Regions from separate parts of the Marinovum sp. 2_MG-2023 genome, predicted to be linked through region 2. Evidence: riboswitches for the same ligand, from Rfam matches in the RefSeq annotation. Region 2 holds a riboswitch; each other region holds the start of a gene.
The links. A riboswitch is a leader RNA that binds a small molecule or an ion and turns the genes downstream of it on or off. The one in region 2 is predicted to bind thiamine pyrophosphate.
Positions count from the first base shown of each region.

Region 1: another riboswitch for thiamine pyrophosphate. It lies ahead of thiM (hydroxyethylthiazole kinase); the one in region 2 lies ahead of Q4577_RS07615 (thiamine ABC transporter substrate binding subunit).
Region 3: another riboswitch for thiamine pyrophosphate. It lies ahead of Q4577_RS15645 (Ykof family thiamine-binding protein); the one in region 2 lies ahead of Q4577_RS07615 (thiamine ABC transporter substrate binding subunit).

Region 1 covers NZ_JAUOSD010000017.1:76,021-83,909, reverse strand. Annotated here, with positions in the region: gene Q4577_RS17635 (1-deoxy-D-xylulose-5-phosphate synthase N-terminal domain-containing protein) at 1-2,262, shown strand, start outside; gene Q4577_RS17630 (DUF4440 domain-containing protein) at 2,834-3,220, opposite strand; gene Q4577_RS17625 (hypothetical protein) at 3,225-3,533, opposite strand; gene Q4577_RS17620 (LysR family transcriptional regulator) at 3,632-4,534, shown strand; TPP riboswitch at 4,647-4,743, shown strand; gene thiM (hydroxyethylthiazole kinase) at 4,791-5,579, shown strand; gene thiE (thiamine phosphate synthase) at 5,576-6,190, shown strand; gene thiD (bifunctional hydroxymethylpyrimidine kinase/phosphomethylpyrimidine kinase) at 6,187-6,993, shown strand; gene Q4577_RS17600 (TenA family protein) at 6,990-7,646, shown strand.
Region 2 covers NZ_JAUOSD010000005.1:15,761-23,649, reverse strand. Annotated here, with positions in the region: gene Q4577_RS07625 ([protein-PII] uridylyltransferase) at 1-2,297, shown strand, start outside; gene aroC (chorismate synthase) at 2,489-3,604, opposite strand; TPP riboswitch at 3,696-3,801, shown strand; gene Q4577_RS07615 (thiamine ABC transporter substrate binding subunit) at 3,841-4,824, shown strand; gene Q4577_RS07610 (thiamine/thiamine pyrophosphate ABC transporter permease ThiP) at 4,800-6,314, shown strand; gene Q4577_RS07605 (ATP-binding cassette domain-containing protein) at 6,307-6,996, shown strand; gene Q4577_RS07600 (cytochrome c1) at 7,088-7,888, opposite strand.
Region 3 covers NZ_JAUOSD010000014.1:46,023-53,911, reverse strand. Annotated here, with positions in the region: gene Q4577_RS15660 (rhomboid family intramembrane serine protease) at 86-769, opposite strand; gene trpS (tryptophan--tRNA ligase) at 864-1,898, shown strand; gene Q4577_RS15650 (SDR family NAD(P)-dependent oxidoreductase) at 1,970-2,722, opposite strand; TPP riboswitch at 2,885-2,991, shown strand; gene Q4577_RS15645 (Ykof family thiamine-binding protein) at 3,001-3,594, shown strand; gene Q4577_RS15640 (ABC transporter permease) at 3,656-4,423, shown strand; gene Q4577_RS15635 (ABC transporter ATP-binding protein) at 4,410-5,150, shown strand; gene Q4577_RS15630 (ABC transporter substrate-binding protein) at 5,147-6,124, shown strand; gene Q4577_RS15625 (AraC family transcriptional regulator) at 6,339-7,238, opposite strand; gene Q4577_RS15620 (SDR family oxidoreductase) at 7,396-7,889, shown strand, end outside.

The DNA of each region.
Region 1 (7,889 bases), on a different contig from region 2:
CACCAGGCCTCGTCGGCGTCCATGGTGTCTATCATGACGGCGCTCTATTTCTCAGCCCTGCGGCCCGAAGACCGGGTGGCTGTCAAACCCCACGCGTCGCCCGTGTTTCATGCTGCGCAATACCTGATGGGCAACCAGACCCGCGAGAAGATGGAAAACTTCCGGGGTTTGGGGGGTGTGCAAAGCTATCCCTCGCGCACCAAGGATATCGATGATGTGGATTTCTCCACTGGGTCCGTTGGCCTTGGCGTGGCGATCACGTCCTTTGCCTCCATCATTCAGGACTACATCGCGGCCAAGGAGTGGGGCAAAGGCGCGCCAATGGGGCGCATGGTTGCCCTGGTTGGCGATGCGGAGCTGGATGAGGGCAACATCTATGAAGCCCTGCAAGAGGGCTGGAAGAATGACCTGCGCAACACATGGTGGATCATCGACTACAATCGTCAGTCGCTGGACGGGATCGTGCGCGAAGGGCTGTTTGAACGTATCGAAAAGATCTTTGATGCCTTCGGCTGGGATGTGGTGCGCGTCAAACATGGCGCTTTGCAACGCGCGGCCTTTGAGGAACCGGGCGGTGACAAGCTGCGCGACTGGATCGATGCCTGCCCCAATCAGGAATATTCCGCACTGACCTTCATGGGCGGCGCTGTCTGGCGCAAACGGCTTATGGATGATCTGGGCGATCAGGGAGACCTTTCATCTCTGATCGACCGCCGCAGCGATGACGAATTGGCTGCGCTAATGGAAAACCTTGGTGGGAACTGCGTCTCCACGATGGCAGACACCTTCGATGCCATTGACCACGACCGCCCGACCTGTTTTTTGGCCTACACGATCAAGGGCTGGGGCACGCCCATCGCCGGGCACAAAGACAACCACGGCGGCCTTATGAACAAAACCCAGTTCGCTGAGTGGCAAAAGCACATGGGTGTGGCCGTGGGTCAGGAATGGGACCGCCTTGCAGGCGTGAAGGACGTCGCGGCGATTGAGGCCTTCCTCAAAGATGTTTCCTTTTTCGCCGACGGACCGCGCCGTTTCAACGATGCCAAGGTTGCCGTTCCTGCAATCGACTTCAGCAGCGACCGCGAAATCTCCACTCAGGCTGCCTTCGGTAAGATCCTTGATGATCTGTCCAAGGGCGACAGCGATTTGGCCGCACGGATCGTGACCACATCGCCGGATGTGACGGGCACGACTGGCTTGGCGTCCTGGGTCAATCGTCGCAAGCTGTTTGCACGCGCGGAACAGGCGGACGCCTTCATCGAACACCGCATCCCTTCCACGGCGAAATGGGCCTTCACACCGGAAGGACAGCATATCGAGCTTGGCATCGCCGAAATGAACCTGTTCCTGCTTTTAGGGGCCGCAGGTTTGTCTCATTCGCTCTTTGGCAAGCGCCTTTTGCCCATCGGCACGGTTTATGACCCGTTCGTGCATCGTGGTCTCGATGCGCTGAACTATGCCTGTTACCAGGACGCGCGGTTCATGATCGTGGGCACGCCTTCGGGCGTAACGCTTGCGCCCGAAGGCGGTGCGCACCAGTCCATCGGAACACCACTGACCGGCATGAGTCAGGATGGTCTCGCGAGCTTTGAGCCGGCCTTTGCTGATGAACTGGCCGTGATCATGGAATGGGCCTTTGACTATATGCAGCGCGACGGCGAAGGCGATCCGGATGAGCGCACATGGCTTAGGGATGAGACCGGCGGCAGCATCTATCTACGCCTGACGACAAACCCGATTGAGCAGCCTGGCAAACGTCACGACGATGCCTTCCGGCAAGGTGCCATTGATGGGGCCTACTGGCTGCGCAAACCCGGGCCGAACTGCGAAGTTGTGATAGCCTATCAGGGTGCGGTGGCCTCTGAAGCGATCAAGGCGGCGGGAATGATCGGCGAAGGACGACGCGACATTGGCGTTCTGGCCGTGACCTCGGCAGACAGGTTGAATGCAGGTTGGACGGCTGCGCAACGCGCGCGGTCGCGGGGTAACTACCGGGCAAAGTCACATATCGAAACACTTATGGGAGACCTACCCCCTCACTGCAAGATCGTCTCGGCGATTGATGGCCATCCTGCGACACTAGCCTGGCTGGGTGGAGTGGCCGGTCATCAGACCATTTCACTGGGTGTGGAGCACTTTGGTCAAACCGGGACAATCGGCGATCTCTACAAACATCACGGGATTGATGCCGCCTCCATCGTGGAGAAAGTACAAGGGCTGACGGACGGTCGCCATATCCAGATTTCCGCGGCTGTTTAAGCGCGCCTACATCATTGCCTGTTGGCCTAGGGGAAAGGGGGGCTGTTTGAACCGCGCTGGGTTTGCCGGTGGCTCCAACTCTTGAGTAGGATGGAGAATCATGAGCAAGACAACGAACAAGTATTCCTCCAAAGTCCGCGAACGCGCTGTTTGTGAACAGGCGTGCAATTTTGAGCTCTGACTCAGAGTCGATGCACTTTGCTGATTGTGATGCGGTGACGGGGCGGGCCCTGAGCAGATCGATGTTCGCGCGACCATACATCTGCCCATTCGACCATGGTTCTCGCAAGGCGGCGGCAACGGCGGCGTAGTCACGCCGGAGCCCGAACTCTGCGCAGAAACGTGTCTTTGCTCACCGGCAACACAAGCCGTCTTGCAAGCGCCTGCGCGGGGCGTCCACCAAGAGCCAGGCCGCGGTGACGCACCAGCCCCTGAGGGCGCGACCTGCGCCGCGAATGCGGCCGGGTCACGTCTGGCGGAAAACGCTCCGCAAATATCTTGGCTGGGCAATGCAGAGCACGACAGCGAAAGCGACGATAGGCGCAGCGCCATTGGCGCGATCAGTGGAGCCTTAGGTCGGGCCGTTGTTGTCCATGTCGAGGAACATCTTCCACGCGCCCGTTTCATCGCGTTTGTAGCCAAGTACCAACCGGCCTTCGGGGCTTTTGACCTCGCCGGAATCGCGCATTTTCATCGTGCCGTAGAAGCGACCGGACACGATGACGGTATCGCCATAGTCCTGAAGTTCTTCGATATCATAGCCCGAGGTGATTTCAGCGGCTGCGATGCGCGGGCTGTACTTGTCGCGAATGGCTTGCGTGCCAACTGTGACAGGCTGGCGTTCGTTGATGGTCATAACGTCCGGATGGCAGGACGCCACCATGCGCTCGATGTCCCCGCTGTCGAGGCCATTGTTCCACTCATTAATTGCGGCTTGGATTTCGTCACGTACAGTCATTGTCTTACTCCGATGGTTTGGGTTGATAGGCAGTGAAGAATTGGCCAACGACGATTTCTTCGATTTGACCAAGGAAAGCCTGGGTCGCAGGACGTTTGGCGAACTCCGGCGTCACCCGCTTGGCTGTCTCGTGATCTGGAAATGTGAAGATGTCTGCATAGAGGGTTTTGCGAGATTCATCTGTCGTCACCAAGGTTTCCCATGATGTCACGCCATCAAGGGCGACAAAGTCTTTGCGGGCAGCTTCGCGGATCGCATCGACTTGTGGGTCATCTTTCATCTTGAGAATGAAAATCTCGGTGATCTGCGCCATTGGTTTGTCCTCGTTTTGTGTCTTGCTGAGAACTTATGACGCTGCTACCGTAAGGATAACCCACCTAATACCTAACTTAGTGATCGGAAAATCGAACAATGGCCCGTGATGGTTTTGGCGATATCCGCGTCTTTGTTGAAGTGGCGCGGCGCGGCGGTTTCCGCGCGGCAGCAGAACACCTTCAATTGGCCCCGGCATCGGTTAGCGAAGCTGTGCAACGATTTGAGGATCGTCTTGGCGTCCGGCTATTGGAGCGATCATCTCGGTCGGTTGCACTCACACCCATTGGCGAACAGTTCTACGCAAAAAGCCTTCCGGCAATCATCGAGCTTGAAGGGGCGATGAATGACTTGGATGAACAGAAGGATGAAGTCACGGGCACTCTTCGCCTGACAGCCCCGTATAGCGCAGGTCCGTTCTTTCTGGATGATCTGGTCGCGCGGTTTGCGCTTGAGTATCCGGGCGTCAATGTTGAGCTCATTTATGACGACAAGAAAGTTGACCTTCTTGCGTCCGGCGTTGATGCGGCCATTCGGTCGAATACGCTGCTTGGGCCAGACACCCACGCCGTACCGGTCGGGCCAGAGTTGGCAATGACCATTGTCGCATCGCCGCAATATCTGGACGAGAACGGCAGGCCGGAAGAGCCGAAGGACATCTTGAATCATGACGCGATTTGCTACGCCTTCGGTATGGGAGGACAAAACGCGCCCTGGGGCTTTGATGGGCCGGACGGGGCCTATACGATGCAACCGAAACCACGGATGGTGGCGAACGATATGCGGTCCTTGGTCCACTATGCAAAGCAAGGGCTTGGGTTGGCCTACCTTTATCGAGAAATTGCCGTGCCACATCTGGGCGAAGATGGCTTGACCGAAGTGTTAAGCGATCACCTCGTTCAATTGCCGCGATACTCTCTGAACTATCGCAGCAAACGCAATATGACGCGTCGGCTCAGAGCTTTTGTGGATATGGCAAAGGCATCGCCAGCAGGGAGATAGCGGACATTACCGACCTCGGTCCGTTTTGAATAATGGGCTGGTTTTGATTGGCTTTATGCTGAGGTCGAATTTTACTCTGCATTTGACACTAGAACCGAAATCGTTAGCATCAAGCGCACAACAGGGGCATCCGGCATCGGTCGGGTTGAGACGTACCCTTTGAACCTGAACCGGCTCATACCGGCGTAGGAAGTTGTGTTTGCCCCTGTGATTAATTGGGTCAAACCGATTCCCTTCGTCTTAGAAAGGGATGCATATGAACCAACCTTCACACGATCTGAACGCCATGCGTGCGGCGGCACCGCTGGTGCAAAACATAACCAACTATGTGGCCATGAATGTGATGGCCAACATCATGCAGGCGGCGGGGGCCTCGCCTGCCATGGCCCATGCGCGGGGCGAGGCCGCTGAATTCGCAGGCCTGGCGTCTTCGTTGAGCATTAACATTGGCACACTTGATGATGAATGGGCCGCCTGCATGCAGATCGCGGCCAAGGCGGCTGGTGAAAATGGAAAACCGTGGGTTCTGGACCCTGTTGCCGTGGGCGCGACAGAGTTGAGACGCGAGCTTGGCACACGCTTGCTGGCATTGGGCCCAACGGTGATCCGCGGGAACGCGTCTGAAATTCTCGCCTTGTCAGGCGCTTCGGCGCAGGGACGAGGTGCCGATGCCGCTGATCCCGTCTCTGCCGCCGAGATTGCCGCGCGTGATCTGGCAATACGCACAAACGCCGTTGTGGCGGTGACAGGAGAGGTCGATTTCGTCACGGATGGTACACAGTCAGCACGTATCGCGAACGGCGATCCGATGATGCCCCGCGTCACTGCTTTGGGGTGTTCGTTGACGGGCGTTGTGGCCGCGTTTTGCGCAGTTGCCCCACCGTTTCAGGCAACAGTTTCCGCGCTGGCCTATTACGGTGCCGCAGGCGAAGTGGCGGCGCAAACTGCCCGTGGTCCCGGCAGTTTTCAGGTGGCGTTTCTGGATGCCTTGTTCGCAATGACCGGCGACGAGCTGGATGCAATGGCGCGGATCGAGGCCGCATGATCCCGCCCCTTTGCTTCATCACCGATGCCGATGCACCGTTGCCCATTGTGGATCAAGCCGAACAGGCCGCGCGCGGTGGGGCGGTCTGGGTTCAGTTGCGCCATAAGACACTTGACGACGCAGGTTTTGCCGATCTTGCAAAGGCCCTGCGCGCGCGGCTTGATCCTTTGGGTGCGAAGTTGATCTTGAATGATCGTTTGGAGATCGCCTGCACCTTGGGGTGTTTTGGCGTGCATGTCGGTCAATCTGATGGCGACCCTGCCGAAATTCGCGCGCGGATCGGGCCGGATGCTGTACTTGGACTGTCGATTGAAACGCCGGCGCAGATGGCGGAAGTCCCTCTTGATTGTGTCACGTATCTGGGCGTCGGTCCGGTGCGCGCAACAGCCTCCAAGCCCGACCATGCCCACCCGTTGGGCTTTGATGGTCTGGCGGATATCACCCGTGCGGCGGCGTTGCCCTGCATGGCCATCGGCGGGCTGACCGCAGCGGACGTGGCCAGCGTGCGTCGCGCGGGATGCACAGGCATCGCAGTGGTATCGGCTATTTCCCGCGCGCGAGAGCCGGAACGTGCAGCCCGTGGCTTTCTTGATCAATGGAGCGACATATGATCCCCAATATCCTGACCATTGCGGGATCGGACCCTTCAGGCGGGGCCGGCATTCAGGCTGACATCAAAGCGATTTCCGCCAACGGCGGCTACGCAATGGCGGTCATCACTGCGTTGACGGCCCAGAACACAAAGGGCGTGACAGCGGTCGAAATGGTGTCCGGCCCAATGATCGCAGCCCAGATTGCCGCGCTCCGCGCGGATATCGACATTCACGCGATCAAGATCGGGATGCTGGGGGATGTCGCGACAATCGAAACCGTGGCGAACGCGCTTGAAGGATTGGATGTACCCATTGTGCTGGACCCCGTCATGGTGGCCAAAGGCGGTGACAGGTTGCTGGCGGCAGATGCCGTTATGGCCCTACGCGAACGCCTTTTGCCGCGCGCCAGCGTGTTGACGCCAAACCTGCCCGAAGCTGCGGACCTTTTGCAAACGACTGAGGCCACAACCCTGGAAGAGATGAGAGACCAGGCTTTCCAGCTCAGGGCGACGGGCTGTGATGCCGTTTTGATCAAAGGCGGGCATCTGGCGGGTGCTATGGCGACGGACCTGCTGATCACGTCACTCGGCGAAACCGCACTGCCTGCCGAGCGGTTTGAGACGTCAAACACACATGGCACCGGCTGCACATTATCTTCTGCGTTAGCGACACAAATCGCGTTTGCCCACGCGCTGCCCGACGCGGCCCGTCGTGCCAAGGCCTATATCACGGGTGCGATTATGGCCGCCGGCGACCTCTCGGTCGGTGGTGGTCACGGCCCGGTTCATCATTTTCACCCCCAAGCCGAGAACCAGACATGAGCTTTACCCAAGACCTGTGGTCCATGACTGCCGACCTCCAAGACGCAATCCGCACGATGCCGTTCAATACTGAATTAGCGCAAGGTACCCTGCCACCAGAGACGTTTCGTGAATACATCATTCAGGATGCACATTACCTGGAAGGTTTCGCACGTGCGCTCGCCCTGGCGGCCTCTCGTGCGCCGGATGCAGAAAATATAGCAAGACTGGCAGGGTCCGCCAACGGGGCGATTGCGGTGGAACGGCAGTTGCACGGTGAATACATGAGGCTATACGGCGTCTCCCCCGCAGATTTCGCGACAACTCCACCCTCGCGGGCCTGCGATCACTACGTCAGCTTTCTCATCCGCACGGCGGCAGTTGATCCGTTTCCGATCGCGGTCGTGTCGCTATTGCCATGCTTTTGGATATATCAACGCGTTGGCGCCGCGATCCACGCACAAGCGGCGGCAGATCATCCCTATCGCGCCTGGATTGATACCTATGCCAGCGAAGCATTCGAGGCCTCGGTTCAAGGCATGCTTGATCTAACGGACGTTCTGGGAAAGACCGCCGACACGTCAACACGAAACGCCATGCAGAAAGCCTTTGCAAAAGCGTCTTGGCATGAGTGGAAGTTCTGGGACAGCGCATATCATCGGAGTGGATGGTGATCGCCGAACAGCACGCATAGAACCAAACCACATGCGTCTGTTTGCAAGTGTTGACCGATTACATCTGACCTGGGTCTAAACTGGGACTACAAATATCGCCCTTCACGCACTGCGCGACGTCGGTCGCTTTTGGCTCAAAGCCAACCTGCGGCGGCGAGGCTTGCATCGCAAGCCCCGCCCTCAGACCGTCAGGAACGGCCCAGATCGTACATTGAGCCTGGTGTACGAATGCTGCAGAACCAG
Region 2 (7,889 bases):
GGCTGAAGGTTGGCCATGCGTCACGCACGGTGCGCGATTGCATTCGCCTCGGCGGCGAAGATTTCACCATTCGCACCGCTTTGCTGGAACACCGGCTGTTGGCGGGCGACAAACGGCTTGCGCGGGATCTGGACACCAAACTGCAAAAAGACCTGTTTCAGGGCAGCGAACGGGAATTTGTCGAGGCCAAGCTCGAAGAGCGCGACGACCGCCACAAGAAGCAGGGCGGCCAACGCTATATGGTCGAACCCAATATCAAAGAAGGCAAAGGCGGGCTGCGCGACCTGCAATCCCTGTATTGGATTGCCAAATATGTGCACCACGTCGACCACTCGAGCGAGCTGGTGGACCTTGGGGTGTTTCGCCCCGAAGAATACGAAACCTTTGTGCGGGCGGAAAATTTTCTTTGGGCGACCCGCTGTCATTTGCATCTGGTGTCAAACCGGCCGCAGGAACAGCTGGCGTTCGATCTCCAGGTCGAGGTCGCATCCGCCATGGGCTATGTCGACAAGGGCGGGCGACGCGCGGTCGAACATTTCATGCAGGATTACTTCCTGCACGCCACCGAAGTGGGCGACCTGACCCGCATCTTCCTGACCTCGCTAGAGGCCGACCACACCAAGGGCCCGCCGCTGATCGACCGTTTCTTTCGCCGCCAACGCCGGGTCAAGGCAGGCTATTCGGTGATCCACGGTCGGTTGGCAATTGTTGATGACACGGCATTTCTGGCAGACAAGCTGAACATCCTGCGCCTGTTCGAAGAAGGCCTGCGCAGCGAATTGCTGATCCATCCCGATGCCATGCGATTGGTCAAGGCGAACCTGCATCTGATTGACGACGACATGCGCCGCAATCCGGCGGCGGCGAAACTGTTCCTCGATCTGCTGCTACGTCATGGCAACCCGGAACGCGCCCTGCGGCGGATGAACGAATTGGGCGTGCTCGGGGCCTTCCTGCCAGAGTTCAAGACCATCGTCGCCATGATGCAATTCAATATGTACCATCATTACACGGTCGACGAACACACGATCCAGGTGATCCACCATCTGGCGGAAATCGAACGCGGCGAGCTGGGCGAAGAGCTTCCTGTATCAACCGACATCATCGAATCCGGCATTGACCGAAAGGTCCTGTTTGTCGCGCTTCTGCTGCATGACATTGGCAAGGGGCGGGACGAAGACCACTCGATCCTGGGGGCGCGTATTGCCCGCACGGTGGCGCCACGGCTGGGATTGAACAAGAAGGAATGCGAAACCGTCGAATGGCTGGTGCGCTATCACCTTTTGATGTCCGACATGGCCCAGAAACGCGACATTGCCGATCCACGCACCGTGCGCGATTTCGCCAAGGCGGTGAAAACCGTGGAACGGCTGAACCTGCTCTGTGTGCTGACGGTCTGTGACATTCGCGGCGTCGGGCCCAACACCTGGAACAACTGGAAAGCGGCCCTGCTGCGGGCGCTGTACCGCCAGACCCGCCGCGCGCTTGAGGGCGGAATGGAGGCGCTGAACCGCGAAAACCGCGGGGCCGAGGCCAAGAAGCTGCTGCGCCAAACGCTCAAGGATTGGCCGGTCAAGGACCTGCGGGCAGAAACAGCGCGCCACTACCCGCCTTATTGGCAGGGCCTGCATGTGACGGCCCATCTGGCCTTTGCCAATCTGTTGCGTGATCTTGGCGATGCTGCAATTGCCATCGACCTGCACCCCGACGAAGACCGTGACGCCACCCGGGTATGCTTTGCCATGGCCGACCATCCCGGTATCTTCAGCCGCATGTGTGGCGCGCTGTCTCTGGTCGGGGCGAATGTGGTGGATGCCCGGACATTTACCACCAAGGACGGCTTTGCCACGGCGGCCTTCTGGATTCAGGATGCCGAAGGCTCCCCCTATGAAGCCAGCAAACTACCGCGCCTGCAATCCATGATCCAGAAAACCCTTCAGGGCGAGGTCAAGGCGCGCGAAGCCATAAAATCCCGCGACAAGATCAAGAAACGCGAACGCGCCTTCCGGGTGCCAACACATATCACCTTTGATAACGATGGCTCGGAAATCTACACAATCATCGAGGTCGACACCCGCGACCGCCCCGGCCTGTTGTTCGACCTGACCCGCACATTGGCCAATGCCAATGTCTATATTTCATCGGCGGTGATTGCGACTTACGGCGAACAGGTGGTGGACAGCTTCTACGTCAAAGACATGTTCGGGCTGAAATTCCACTCGCCCACCAAACAAAAGTCGCTGGAAAACAAATTGCGCGACGCGATTGAAAAAGGGGCCGAACGGGCACGGTCCTGAAGCGGGCAATCACGTCAACCAAAACGCGAAACCGCGCGCCTTCCCCGGCTGCCCCCGGTTCAAACCCGTGTCTTTCATCTGACCTTAAATATCCCGGGGGGTTTGGGGGGCTGGCACCCCATCTATCCTGTGATTTGGGGGCAGGCCCCCAAACCTGTCGACACGCGAAGGCGTGGCGAAATCCGGGCCCGTTAACCGATCCGTCCCAATGTCTCTCCCACGTCGCCGCCCATCTGGCCGCGATGCATCAGGATATGATCCAGCAACACACAGGCCATCATCGCTTCGCCCACCGGCACCGCGCGAATACCGACACAAGGATCGTGGCGGCCTTTGGTGATGATCTCGGTCTCTTCGCCGGATTTGGTGATTGTCTTGCGCGTGGTCAGGATCGACGACGTCGGCTTGACCGCGAAACGCACCACCACATCCTGCCCGGTGGAAATCCCACCAAGGATACCACCCGCGTGGTTCGAGGAATAGACCGGCCCATCCGGCCCCATGAAAATCTCGTCGGCGTTTTCCGACCCGGTCAGCGCCGCCGTCGCCATGCCGTCGCCAATTTCCACCGCTTTGACCGCGTTGATCGACATCATCGCCGTGGCCAGATCGGTGTCCAGCTTGCCATAGACCGGCGCGCCAAGACCCGCGGGCGCGCCCTGTGCGACGACTTCGATCACCGCGCCCACCGAATTATGGGCATCTTTGCGCAAATGCCCAAGATAGGCATCCCATTCCGGCACCGCCGCCGCATCGGGCACCCAGAAATCGTTGCGCCCAATTTCGTCCCAGTCAAAGCGCGACCGATCAATGTGCTTTTCGCCCATCTGCACCATATAGCCGGTGATCTTCAGCCCCGGCAGCATCTGCGCCAGCACGGCCCGCGCCACGCCACCGGCCGCAACCCGTGCTGCGGTTTCGCGCGCCGACGACCGCCCACCGCCGCGATAATCGCGGATGCCGTATTTCTGCCAATAGGTGATATCGGCATGACCGGGGCGGAATTTTTCAACAATATCGCCGTAATCCTTGGACCGCTGATCGGTATTGCGGATCATCAACTGGATCGGCGTGCCGGTGGATTTGCCTTCGAACACCCCCGACAGGATCTCGACCGCGTCCGGCTCCTTGCGCTGGGTGGTGTTCTTGTTCTGGCCCGGCTTGCGTTTGTCCAACCAGATTTGCAGGAACTCTGCATCAATCTCCATGCCCGGGGGGCAGCCATCAACGGTCGCGCCCAATCCCGGTCCGTGGCTTTCGCCCCAGGTGGTGACACGGAACATGCGGCCAAAGGTGTTATAGCTCATGACAAACCCTCCATTTCCTTTCGTCTAAGCCGCCACTGGCCGGGTCTCAAGCACAATTGGCTTGTGGCGCATAGGGCAAAGCCCTAGAAATGGCCTCACCTCGGGGTGCTGATCCATATGACCAGCTGAGATGCACATGCGAACCCGTTGAACCTGAACCGGCTAGAACCGGCGGAGGGAAGGTCGATTGCGCAAGCATGCCCCTACTCCGCCCACAACATTTGGAGAGACCCATGCTGGGACGCACCATCGTTGCGGGACTTGTTGCAGCTTCGGCCACCGTGGCCGCGGCGGATACCCCCGTTTTGACAGTATACGCAGGCGATTATTTCAATTCCGAATGGGGCCCTGGCCCCGGGATCGAAGCCGCGTTTGAGGCCCGTTGCGACTGTGATCTGCAATACAAGACCGGCGATCTTCTGCCTCGCATCCTGTTGGAGGGCGAGCGCACAGAAGCCGACGTTGTGATCGGTCTGACATCCGACATCACCAAAAAGGCGCGCGACAGCGGGCTGTTTGCCCCACATGGCGCCGACATGTCGGCATTGACCCTGCCGGTGGACTGGACGGATGAGATCTTTCTGCCGTTCAACTATGGCCACACGGCGTTCATCTATAACAACGAACTGATCGACACCCCGCCAGCCTCGTTCGAGGCGCTGCTTGACGCGCCGGATGACCTCCGGCTGGTGATCCAGGACCCGCGGTCGTCGATTTCCGGGCTGGCGCTCGTGCTTTGGGTGCAGGCCGTCTATGGCGACGGGGCCAAGGCAGCCTGGGAAAAGCTCGCGCCGAAAATCGTGACAGTGACCAAAGGCTGGTCAGAGAGCTACGGGCTTTTCACCGATGGTGAGGCCGACATGGTGCTCAGCTACACCACATCCCCCGCCTATCACATCATTGCCGAAGAAGACCTGACCAAATCGGCGGCGATTTTCCCCGAAGGGCATTACTTCATGGTCGAACTGGTGGCGAAGCTGGCCGGCACGGACAACCCCGATCTGGCCGATCAATTCATGCAGTTCATCCTGACCGAGGAATTCCAGTCGATGATCCCGACCTCGAACTGGTCATTGCCTGCGGCGCTTCCGGTCGAAAAATGGCCCGAAGGGTTCCGCGAACTGCCGATGCCGGAAAAGGTTCTGTTCTATTCAGAAGATGAAGCGGCCTCGCTGCGGGATACAGCGATCGAAGCATGGCGCAGCGCGCTTTCGCAGTAACGCTGCCTTTCGTTTGGGCGCTTTTGGCTGCGGGGCTGGTGATCGGCCCCGTGGTTGCGGTGATTATGCGTGCCGGTGGCCTTGGCGGCCTTGGCACTCCGGAATATGCCGCCCTGTGGTTCACGATCTGGCAGGCGGCGCTGTCTGCGGCGGTGAGCGTCGTTCTGGCCATTCCGGTGGCCCGCGCCCTGTCGCGGCAACAGTTTCCCGGGCGCGGCGCATTGATCGCCCTGCTTGGCGCGCCGTTTATCCTGCCGGTGATTGTCGCGGTTCTGGGCTTGTTGGCGGTTTTTGGCGGCAATGGTCTGGTGAACCAGATCGGCGGCTGGCTGGGCCTGCCGCGCATTGATATTTACGGCTATCACGGCGTGATTCTGGCGCATGTGTTTTTCAACCTGCCGCTGGCCACACGTTTGATTTTACAGGGCTGGCTGGCGATCCCGGCAGAGCGGTTTCGCCTGGCCGCATCGCTTGATGCGCCGATGGGCCGGGTGCTGGAACGCCCGATGCTGGCGCGGATCGCGCCGGGGGCTTTTGCGGTGATCTTCGTGATTTGCCTGACGTCGTTTGCCGTGGCGCTGACGCTTGGCGGCGGGCCAAAGGCCACAACCGTGGAACTGGCGATCTATCAGGCGTTCAAATTCGATTTCGATTTGGGCAAGACCGCGACCCTGGCGCTGGTTCAACTGGCCATGGGCATGGCCGCCGCATTGGCCCTGTTCGCGCTGTCGCCGCCCGATGGGTTGGGCGCCGGGCTGGACCGGGTGCCGCAGCGCTGGGATGGGCGCGGCCGTGTGGTGCGGATCGTCGATTTCTTTTGGATCGGCTTTGCGGCGCTGTTCCTTTTGACACCGCTTGCCATGATCATTCTGTCCGGCCTGCCGGGGCTTTTTGCGCTGTCTGCGGATGTATGGTCGTCTGCGTTACGATCGCTGAGCGTTGCGCTCGGCGCGACCGCATTGACGATCCTTTTGGCCCTGCCGCTGGCCACCAAACTGGGTGAGCTGGCCGGGTTATTGGGGGTCGCCGTGTCGGGATTGGTGCTGGGCACGGGGCTTTTTCTTTTGGTGCAACCCTTCGTGCGCCCGGCAGAGGTCGCATTGCCAGTCACATTGCTGGTCAATGCACTTATGGCGCTGCCCTTTGTATTGCGTATCCTGCGGCCAGAGCTGGACGCCGCCCGAGAGGATTACGGTAGATTGGCTGCGACGCTTGGGATCACCGGCTGGGCGCTATGGCGCATCGTGCTGTTGCCGCGCCTGCGCCGCCCCTTGGGCTTTGCTGCCGGTCTGACCGCGGCGCTTTCCATGGGGGATCTTGGGGTGATCGCCCTGTTTGCCGATGGTGAACATGCCACTTTGCCCTTTCAACTCTATCAGCTGATGGCGGCCTATCGGATCGAGGCGGCACAGGGCGCGGCGCTGTTGCTGCTGATGATGAGCCTCGGGCTGTTCTGGATCTTTGACAAGGGCGGACGAGCCAATGCTTGAACTGCGTGACATCACCCTGCACCTGGAGGGCTATCACCTCGCCGCCAATGCAGAATTCAAGGGACGGTTCACCGCCCTGATCGGCCCAAGCGGGGCAGGAAAATCCACGATTCTGAACATGATCGCCGGTTTTCTACCGCCAAGTCGTGGCCAGATCCTTTGGGACAATCGCCCGCTGGATGGGTTGGCGCCGGCCAAACGCCCGGTCAGCATTCTGTTTCAGGACAACAACCTGTTCCCGCATCTGACCATTGCCGCCAATCTGGCACTGGCGTTGACCACCAAACGGCCCACCCCCGCCCAAACGGAACGGATCAACGCCGCTTTGGCGCAGGTCGGGTTGGCCGACATGGGCACAAGAAAGCCCGCCGCACTGTCCGGCGGACAGCAAAGCCGCGCGGCACTGGCGCGCGTTCTTTTACAGGACCGCCCCCTGATGATGCTGGACGAGCCGTTTTCGGCGCTTGGCCCGGCATTGCGGGCAGAGATGCTCGACCTGGTGGCGCAATTGGCGTCGGATGCGGGAATCACGGTTCTGATGGTCAGCCACGCCCCCGAAGACGCCAAGCGGGTCGCAGATCAGGTCGCGCTGGTCGCCGAAGGCCAGCTTTTCCCGCCGCAATCCACCGACCGGCTTTTTGCCGATCCACCGCCGGAATTGCGCGCCTATCTGGGCGTTTGATCTGGACCTTTGACCTGATGCCAAAGAAAAAGCCCCGCCAAAACGGGGCTTTTTACGTTCTTCAGGCTGAGCTTGCGCTCAAACCATCCGTTTACTTTGCAGCCAGTTTGGCCTGTTTCTTGATCGGCGCCCAGATGCGTTTGTTGGTCAGATAGAGCAGCACCGACAACAGCACCAGGAACAGAACACCGGTCAGACCGGCCTGTTTGCGCGCCATCATCTTCGGCTCTGCCGTCCACATCAGGAAGGCGGACACATCTTCGGCAAGGTGGTGCAGATCGGCGGAGTGGCCATCGGCAAATTCCACCAGATCGTCATCAAGCGGCGGTGCCATCGAAATCCAGCCGCCCGGAAAAGCGGTGTTTTCGTACAGCGTCACACCTGCCTCGGTCTTCTCTTCGCCGGTGTAGCCGGTCAGAAGCGAGGTGATGTACTCTGGTCCGCCCATGCCGTTGAACAGCTGGCTCAGACCGGTGCCATAAGGACCGTGGAACCCGGCGCGGGCCTTGGCCATCATCGACAGATCCGGTGCACCCGCAGCCGTGTTTTTCGGGAAGTTGTCGGTTTCCGCCGCCGGGCGATAATCGTCCAGCGCGGCATCGAAAACTTCAAAGTTCTGGGACGCATAGGCGCGCACCTGATCTTCCGGCAGTTGCGGGCCACCTTCGTCGGCCAGCGTGCGGATCGGCACATATTGCAAACCGTGGCAGGCAGAACAGACCTCGGTATAGACCTGAAGCCCGCGTTGCAGCTGCATTTGGTCAAAAGCACCAAAAGGCCCTTCGAAAGAGAAATCCACGTCGTGGATATGCCCTTCGTCGCCGGCGGCCAGGGCCGCCGAAGTTCCGATTGCCAGCGCCGCTACCGCGGAGAGGGTGAGTTGCTTGATCATC
Region 3 (7,889 bases), on a different contig from region 2:
TTTGATTGACCACGGTCAAGCCTCCGCCCGAACCGGCGGTCCAACAGATCTGAAAAGCGGCTCTGTGCTGTCTAGGGTCCTGACCCTAGCGCCGGATACGCGCCAGAAACGCCGACCAGCCCCCGGGCGCCAGCAATATCGACATGGCAAATCCGCCCACAAATCCGGCAAAATCAGCGGCCCATGTGCTGTCAGCGCCATAAAGCAGGCTGAACACCAGCCGGATCGCCAGCAACATGCCGATCAAGGAAAACGCGCGCATCTGCTGCCCGCCCTCGGCACCCAATTGCCGCCAAAGCAGAAGGGTAAAGCCGCCGATAATGCCATAGACCCCCGGAAAGCCGCCGATCAGCGGCACGGGATCATTCAAAACCGCGCCATAAAACACCGCGCCGATGATGGATGACCCAAGAAACAGCACCAGCACCCGAACGCCGCCCATGACCTCGCCCACCCATTTGCCCAGCGCCAGCAACATGACACTGACAAACAGCGCATGACTGAAATTGGCCTGAAGGAACGGATAGCTGACAAAACGGATCATATGTTCCAGCGGGAACACCCCATTGGCCAGCATCCAGTCGAATATGTCACCGGAGAAGGCATATGTGCGCACCGCATCCAGCCGCCAGCCGACCGCAGTCGGCCCGCCGACAAAGCCCTGCGCGCCCGCCTGAAACGTCAATTCAATCCCGGCAATCACCAGAAACAGCGCCACAATGACCGGCGGCAAGGGGTTGATCGGCGGCTGGTTCATCGGATCGTGCATGGGCATCCCTGCGGTCTGGCTGGGCCTTCACCTTGACGACCCTCTGGTGCATGGGTAAGCGCAGAACAATCGGAAATCCAGACGGAGAAACCCCATGACAGAGGGCGTCCAAACCCCATCTGCCTTTACCCCCCGCGTCTTTTCGGGGATTCAGCCTTCGGGCAACCTGCATCTTGGCAATTATCTTGGCGCGCTGAAGCGCTTTGCCGACAGTCAGGACGATGGCGTGCAATCAATTTTCTGCATGGTCGACATGCATGCGATCACCGTCTGGCAAGACCCCAATGATCTGCGCCATGCCACCCGCGAACTGGCCGCCGGGTTCATTGCGTCGGGTATCGACCCGGAAAAATCCATCCTGTTCAACCAGTCGCAAGTGTCTGCACATGCCCAATTGGCGTGGGTTTTCAACTGTGTGGCGCGCATGGGCTGGATGAAGCGCATGACCCAGTGGAAGGACAAGGCCGGCAAGAATCAGGAAAACGCATCGCTGGGGCTTTTGGCCTATCCTGCGCTGATGGCCGCCGACATTCTTGTTTACCACGCGACGCATGTGCCGGTGGGCGAGGACCAGAAACAGCATCTGGAACTGACGCGTGACATCGCGATCAAGTTCAACAATGATTTTGGCGTCGATTTCTTTCCGATCCCGGAACCGGTGATCGAAGGTGCCGCAACCCGGGTGATGAGCCTGCGGGACGGCACAAAAAAGATGTCGAAATCCGATCCTTCGGACGCCAGCCGGATCAATCTGACCGATGATGCCGACACGATTGCGAAAAAGATCCGCAAGGCCAAGACCGACCCCGAGGCGCTGCCAAGCGAGGCCAAAGGTCTGGAAGACCGGGCCGAGGCGCGCAATCTGGTCAACATCTATGCGGCGCTGAATGACCAAAGCGTCGATCAGGTGCTGGGTGATGTCGGCGGCAAGCAGTTTTCGGAATTCAAACCGATGCTGGCTGATTTGGCGGTGGCGAAACTGGCGCCGATTTCGACCGAGATGTCGCGGCTTATGGATGACCTGCCGGAAATCGACCGCATCCTTGGTCATGGCGCCGGTCGCGCGCGCGACATTGCGTCGCCGATCCTGGACAAGACCTATGACATCCTCGGCATGGTGCGCAGCTAGGCCGGAACCAAACAAAAGCCGCGGGGCACATCCACGCCCCGCGGCCAATGCAATCTGACTTTCACGCCCCGCTATTTCGCCGTCATGCGCAGTGCACCATCCAGGCGGATCACCTCGCCGTTCAGCATGGGGTTTGCGAAAATTGCCGCCACCAGCTCGGCGAATTCCGACGCCTTCCCAAGCCGCGCCGGAAACGGCACCTTGGCCCCCAGAGAGTCCTGCACCTCTTGTGGTAGACCGGCCATCATCGGCGTTTCAAAGATACCCGGCGCAATAGCCATCACCCGAATGCCCGAGCGCGCCAATTCACGTGCGGCCGGCAAAGTGAGGCTGACAACACCCCCCTTGGAGGCCGCATAAGCCGCCTGTCCGATCTGGCCGTCAAAGGCCGCAATCGAGGCGGTATTGATGATCACACCGCGTTCGCCCTCGTGGCCGGCATCGCCGCCCGCCATTGCTTCGGCGGCCAGCCGCATGGTGTTGAACGTGCCAATCAGATTGATCGAAACCGCCTTGGAAAACAGCGCCAGATCATGCGCGCCGTCGCGGCCGACGATCTTCTGTCCCGGCGCGATCCCGGCGCAATTGACCAGACCATGCAGCGCGCCAAATCGGCTTTTGGCGGTTTCGATCGCCGCAGCCACCTGATCGGGCGCGGTCACATCGGCCTTGACCAGCGCAAATCTGTCGTGCTGCGGCGCGCCGTCGGTGGCAATGTCGATCCCCACCACATTGGCCCCATCCGCCAACAGGCGCGCGGCCACACCCGCGCCCAGCCCGGAATTGGCCCCGGTGACCAAGATTGTCTTGCCTTCGATGTCCATAACATCCTCCCACGTCTTTCCCCCTGATCGGTAGGGCCGCAGGGCATGGCAGACAATGATATTTGAGGTCCAAAATCTGATCTCAAATGCCATATCCGGCCCAAGGCTGCCCCCCGGACAAACAGCGCTTGACATGGCCGGCGATGCAATGAATGTTGCACGCGAAATAGCCAGGGGTGTCCCGAACGGGGCTGAGATGCGCGACGATGCGTGAACCCTCCACAGCTGATCTGGATCATACCAGCGGAGCGAGGTCACATATGTTTATAGGCGCGCAAGTGTCACTCTACCCGATGACGTCCGATTTTGTCGATGTCATCCTGTCCGGGCTCAAGGCCTTTACCCCATATCAACAGGATCTTCGGATCGAGACCGACGATATGTCGACGCTTATGGTCGGCGCGCCGGGGCCGTTGTTCGACGCGATCCGCGATCTGTTTGCGACGGTTGCTGCCCAGCCGGATCATGTCGCGATGCATGTCACCCTGTCGCGCGGCTGTCCCGGGGAACCGGATGACCCCTCTTGTCATTGCGAGACGCTGACCAAGGCACAATCGCTGTCATTGGCAGAGCGCCAGACATTGGCCCATCAGGCCGTGACCGATGCCCCGGTCACCGGGGTCGAGATTGATGTGCAGTTCTCGCTCTATGTCTTGGGCCAGGATGGCCATATGGACGAGATTTATGGCTGCATCGACTTTCTGAAAGGTTCTGGCACCTTTTTGAAATCCAAGAATTTCTGCACCCGTCTGCGCGGTGACGCCGGCGCCGTGTTCGAGGTTCTGCGGCAGGCTTTCCTGCGGTTTGGCCCAGCCGAGGGCCATGTCACCATTGACATGACCGCCTCTGCCAACTCCCCCAGCCTGCGCTGAACGCACCGACCCGCCGCCCTGCACAGGATGCAGGGGCGCGGTCCTGCGACCGGAGACACCAATGTCGTTTCTGAAACGGAGCTTTCCGACCGTTCTTATTGCGCTGGCGTTGCTGTCAGCCTGGGAGGTCTATTGCGCCCGCGCGGCGGTGTCGCCGCTGGTGTTGCCGGCGCCGCATGATGTGCTGCGCGGCCTGTGGTTGAACCGGGCCGACATCGGCAGCCATGCACTGGCCACCCTGACGGTGACCGCAACCGGGTTCAGCCTGTCGGTGCTGGTGGCATTTGCCACTTCGGTCGCCTTGTATTTCCTGCCCTGGCTGCGCCGTGGGGCGATGCCGTTGCTGGTGGCCAGCCAAACGGTGCCGATCGTGGCGCTGGCGCCGCTTATGGTGTTGTGGTTCGGCTTCGGGCTGTTGCCAAAGGTATTGCTGGTCATCCTCGTGACGTTTTTCCCGATGCTGGTCAGCCTGCTGTCGGGATATGCCCGGCTGCCGCTGGCCTATCGGGATCAATTGGTGTCCATGGGCGCAGGACAATGGAGCGTGTTTCGCCGCGCGACCCTGCCCGTGGCGCGGCCGGCCTTCTTTGCCGGGCTGCGCATTTCGGCGACCTATGCGGTGGTGGCCGCCATCTTTGCAGAATATTCAGGCGCGCGGCGCGGTCTTGGGATTTATATCCTGTCGGCAAAGAACAACTTTCGCGCCGATCTGGTGCTGGCCGCCGTTGTCGTTTCTGCCTGTCTGACCTTGTTGTTGCTTGCGCTCTTGCACGGGGTCGACCGGGCCACCGGGCGCCGTTTCCGGAGGGACAACGATGCTACAGGTTGAAGGGCTGACCATCGCCGCAGCGGACACCCAATTGGTGCAGAATCTGTCACTGGAATTGGCGGAGGGCCAAATCACCTGCCTGATCGGCCCTTCTGGCTGTGGCAAATCATCGGTGGTGAAATGGCTGGCCGGGGTCCTGCCACCGACGCTGACCGCACAGGGTCGCGCCCGGCTGGATGGCAGCGCCCTGACCCCGCCGCATCCAAGCATTGCCTATCAGCCGCAGCAGGACACGCTGTTTCCCTGGCTGACCATCGCCGAAAACGCGGCCCTCGGGCTGGAAATCGCCGGGGTTCATCGCCGCGACGCACAGGCGCGCATCGCGCCGTTGTTGCCCGCATTCGGGCTGGACGGCACGGCGCAGCTGTTTCCCGACCAGCTGTCCGGCGGCATGCGACAGCGCGCGGCGTTTTTGCGAACGATTGTACAGGACAGCCGATTTGTGCTGTTGGACGAACCTTTTTCCGCGCTTGACGCTGTGACCCGCCTGAAAATGCAGGACTGGCTCTGCCAACAACTCGCGCGGACCCCGCGCGGCGTGTTGATGGTGACCCACGACCTCTATGAGGCGACGCAATTGGCGGATCGCGTCCTTGTCATGGGGGGTAATCCCGGCCGGATTTTGGCCGACCTGCCCATTCCCTCGCCCCGCGACACCCGAACCGAGGCCAACCTGGCCCCGATGCGGGTCTCGCTCAGATCCCTTTTGTTGGAGAAGACACCATGAAACCCATTCTGCTTGCTGCCTGCCTTGCGCTGCCCGCCGCCGCCCATGCCGAAGACAAGGTGAGCATTGCGCTCGACTGGACCTTGAACACCAACCACATCGGGCTGATCGTGGCCCGGGATCAAGGTCTTTACAAAGATGCTGGGCTGGAGGTGGATATCCTGCCATATACCGACAGCACCTCTACCGCGTTGCTGGCCGCGAAGGTCACGGAATTCGCTTACATGACCTCGCTTGGATTTCTGAGCGCGCGGGCAGCAGAGGCCGACATCACCGCGCTCTGGGCGACGATGCAGCACGAAACCGGGCGGCTGGTCTATAACAGCGCCAACACCGCCATCACCCGCCCTGCGGATCTGACGGGCAAGATCTATGCCGGGTTTGGCAGCGCATGGGAAGGCGCGCTGATTTCCACCATGATCGAAACCGATGGCGGCGAGCCCACATATGACACGGTGACATTGGGCACCGGCGCCTATGAGGCGCTGGCCAACGGCGCCGTTGATTTCACGCTGGAGGTTTCGACCTGGGAAGGGGTGAACAGCGTCTTGCTCGGGCGGGAACAGAGCAGTTTCGCCTATACCGATTACGGCGTGCCGGATCAGCAAAACGGCTATATCGGCACCACAACCGAGATTCTGGCCGACCGCCCCGACATGGTTGCGCGTTTCATGAAGGCCACTCAGGCGGGATATGCCTGGGCGGCGGACAACCCGGCAGCGGCCGCCGACATGTTGATCGCGGCTGGCGATTTTCCGAACGGCGAGCTGGTGCAAGGCTCGATGCAGGCGATTGCCGATGGCGGTTTCCTGCGCGACGGGGACACGCCGGTCGGCACAATCAATATGACGACCTTTGGCACCATGGCGAAATTCCTCTTTGACAGTGGTGTGTTGAAGGGGCCGGGCGGCACGGCGCTGGAATGGACCGGCGATATTGAAAGCTGGGTCGATCAATCCTGGATGGCGCACTAAGCTTTCAGGCTTAGCCGCGCATCACCGCTGGGTCGCATGGACCTGCGCGGCGCGGGTCACAGGCGGCACAATGACTGGCACCCCAAAGCTTTGATGCCGGAACCTGTGGCCTACCCCCACGGCCCGCCAAGACAATTTGGCGTGCCGTTTGCTTTACCGGGGCAATACAACGGTCAAACCGCCCCCCCCGGCACCACAAAGAGACTGGCCCGCCTTACGCCAATCCCACCGCATGATGCTGCGCATCGCTCCACTGCCGCGGCGATTGCCCATACATACGCTTGAACTCTCGGCTGAACTGCGACGGGCTGACGTAGCCGACATTCAGCGCCGCTTCGGTCACCGTCACGCCACCGGCAATTTTCATGGCAGCATTGTTCAGTCGCATGGATTTCACGAACTGGATCGGCGACATCGTTGTCGCCTGTTTGAATTTGCGGTGAAACACCGCGCGGCTCATGCCTGCACGGGCGGCCATATCCTCTATCGAGATTGGCGTATCCAGATTGGACGACAGATGCGCAATGGACCGGGCAATGGCATTTCCGGGGCCAAACGCCTGACGCGCCAGGGGGCCGGCCTCGCCTTTGAGGATGGCATAATAAACTTCGCGCAGCCGCGCCGCACCAAGCACCGCCGTATCTGTCTGGCTTTCCCCCAGCTGCAAAAGCCGCAGCAGCGCATCACAAAATGTCTCGTCCCAGCGGGCAAGCCAAACCCCCTGTTTTCCCGGCGCGCCCCGGCCAGATGGCAGCCCCCCGGCGCTGTCCATTTCCAGAATCAATTCGGTCATGATCCGTTGATCAAGCGACAGATACACACCGTAAAGCGGCCTGTCCGGCGAGGCATCCGGCGTGCCCGCCGTCACCGGCATCGACATCGGGCAGCACATGTATCGGCTGTCATCATACACATAGCGCTCGCCATCCAGAACTGCCTCCTTGGTTCCGCTCACAATGGCAATGACACTGGGTTCGTACACCGCAGGGGCACAGGGAATGGCAGCGGTGGCGCGAAACAGCCTGACCCCGCTGACGCCGGTTTCCATCAGGCCATCCGCATGAATGCGGTTTTCGATCAGCTGTTTTATCTGCGGTTTTGTCATGAGGGTCATTTAGGGCCATGCATTTGGACAAAACAACCCGGTTGATACAATCGGGCAAGTATTCGCGATGATCCTGGCTATTTTCCATCCATCGCGACATTTAGATCCCTGATCAGAACAGCAACCATTTGCGCGGCCACTGGCCGTCGCTGGAAGGATCAGGATCATGACAGACACCCAATTTGGCCCCAAGGGCTGGACGCCAGACCGCCTCGGCTCGCTTGCGGGCAAAACCTATTTGATCACCGGTGCCAATGCCGGTGCAGGGTTTCAGGCCGCCCGTATCCTGCTGGCCAAAGGTGCGCAGGTGGTGATGCTGAACCGCAGCGCCGAAAAATCTTCCGCTGCTGTCGACGATCTGAAACAGGAATTCGGCGCAAAGGCCGATGTGCGTTTCATTCGCATGGATCTGGCTGAATTGGCCAGCGTGCGCGCCGCCGCGGCAGAGGTGCTGGCGACCGTGCCGCGCATTGACGCCCTGATCTGTAACGCCGCCATCGCGCAGGTGCCGACACAGAAGTTCACCAAAGATGGTTTCGAAAGCCAGCTGGGCACCAACCATTATGGTCATTTTGTCCTCTGCGGCATGCTGTTTGATCGCATCGACGAAAGCGCCGGCCGCATCGTGGTTGTTGCCAGCCTTGGCTACAAGATGGGGCT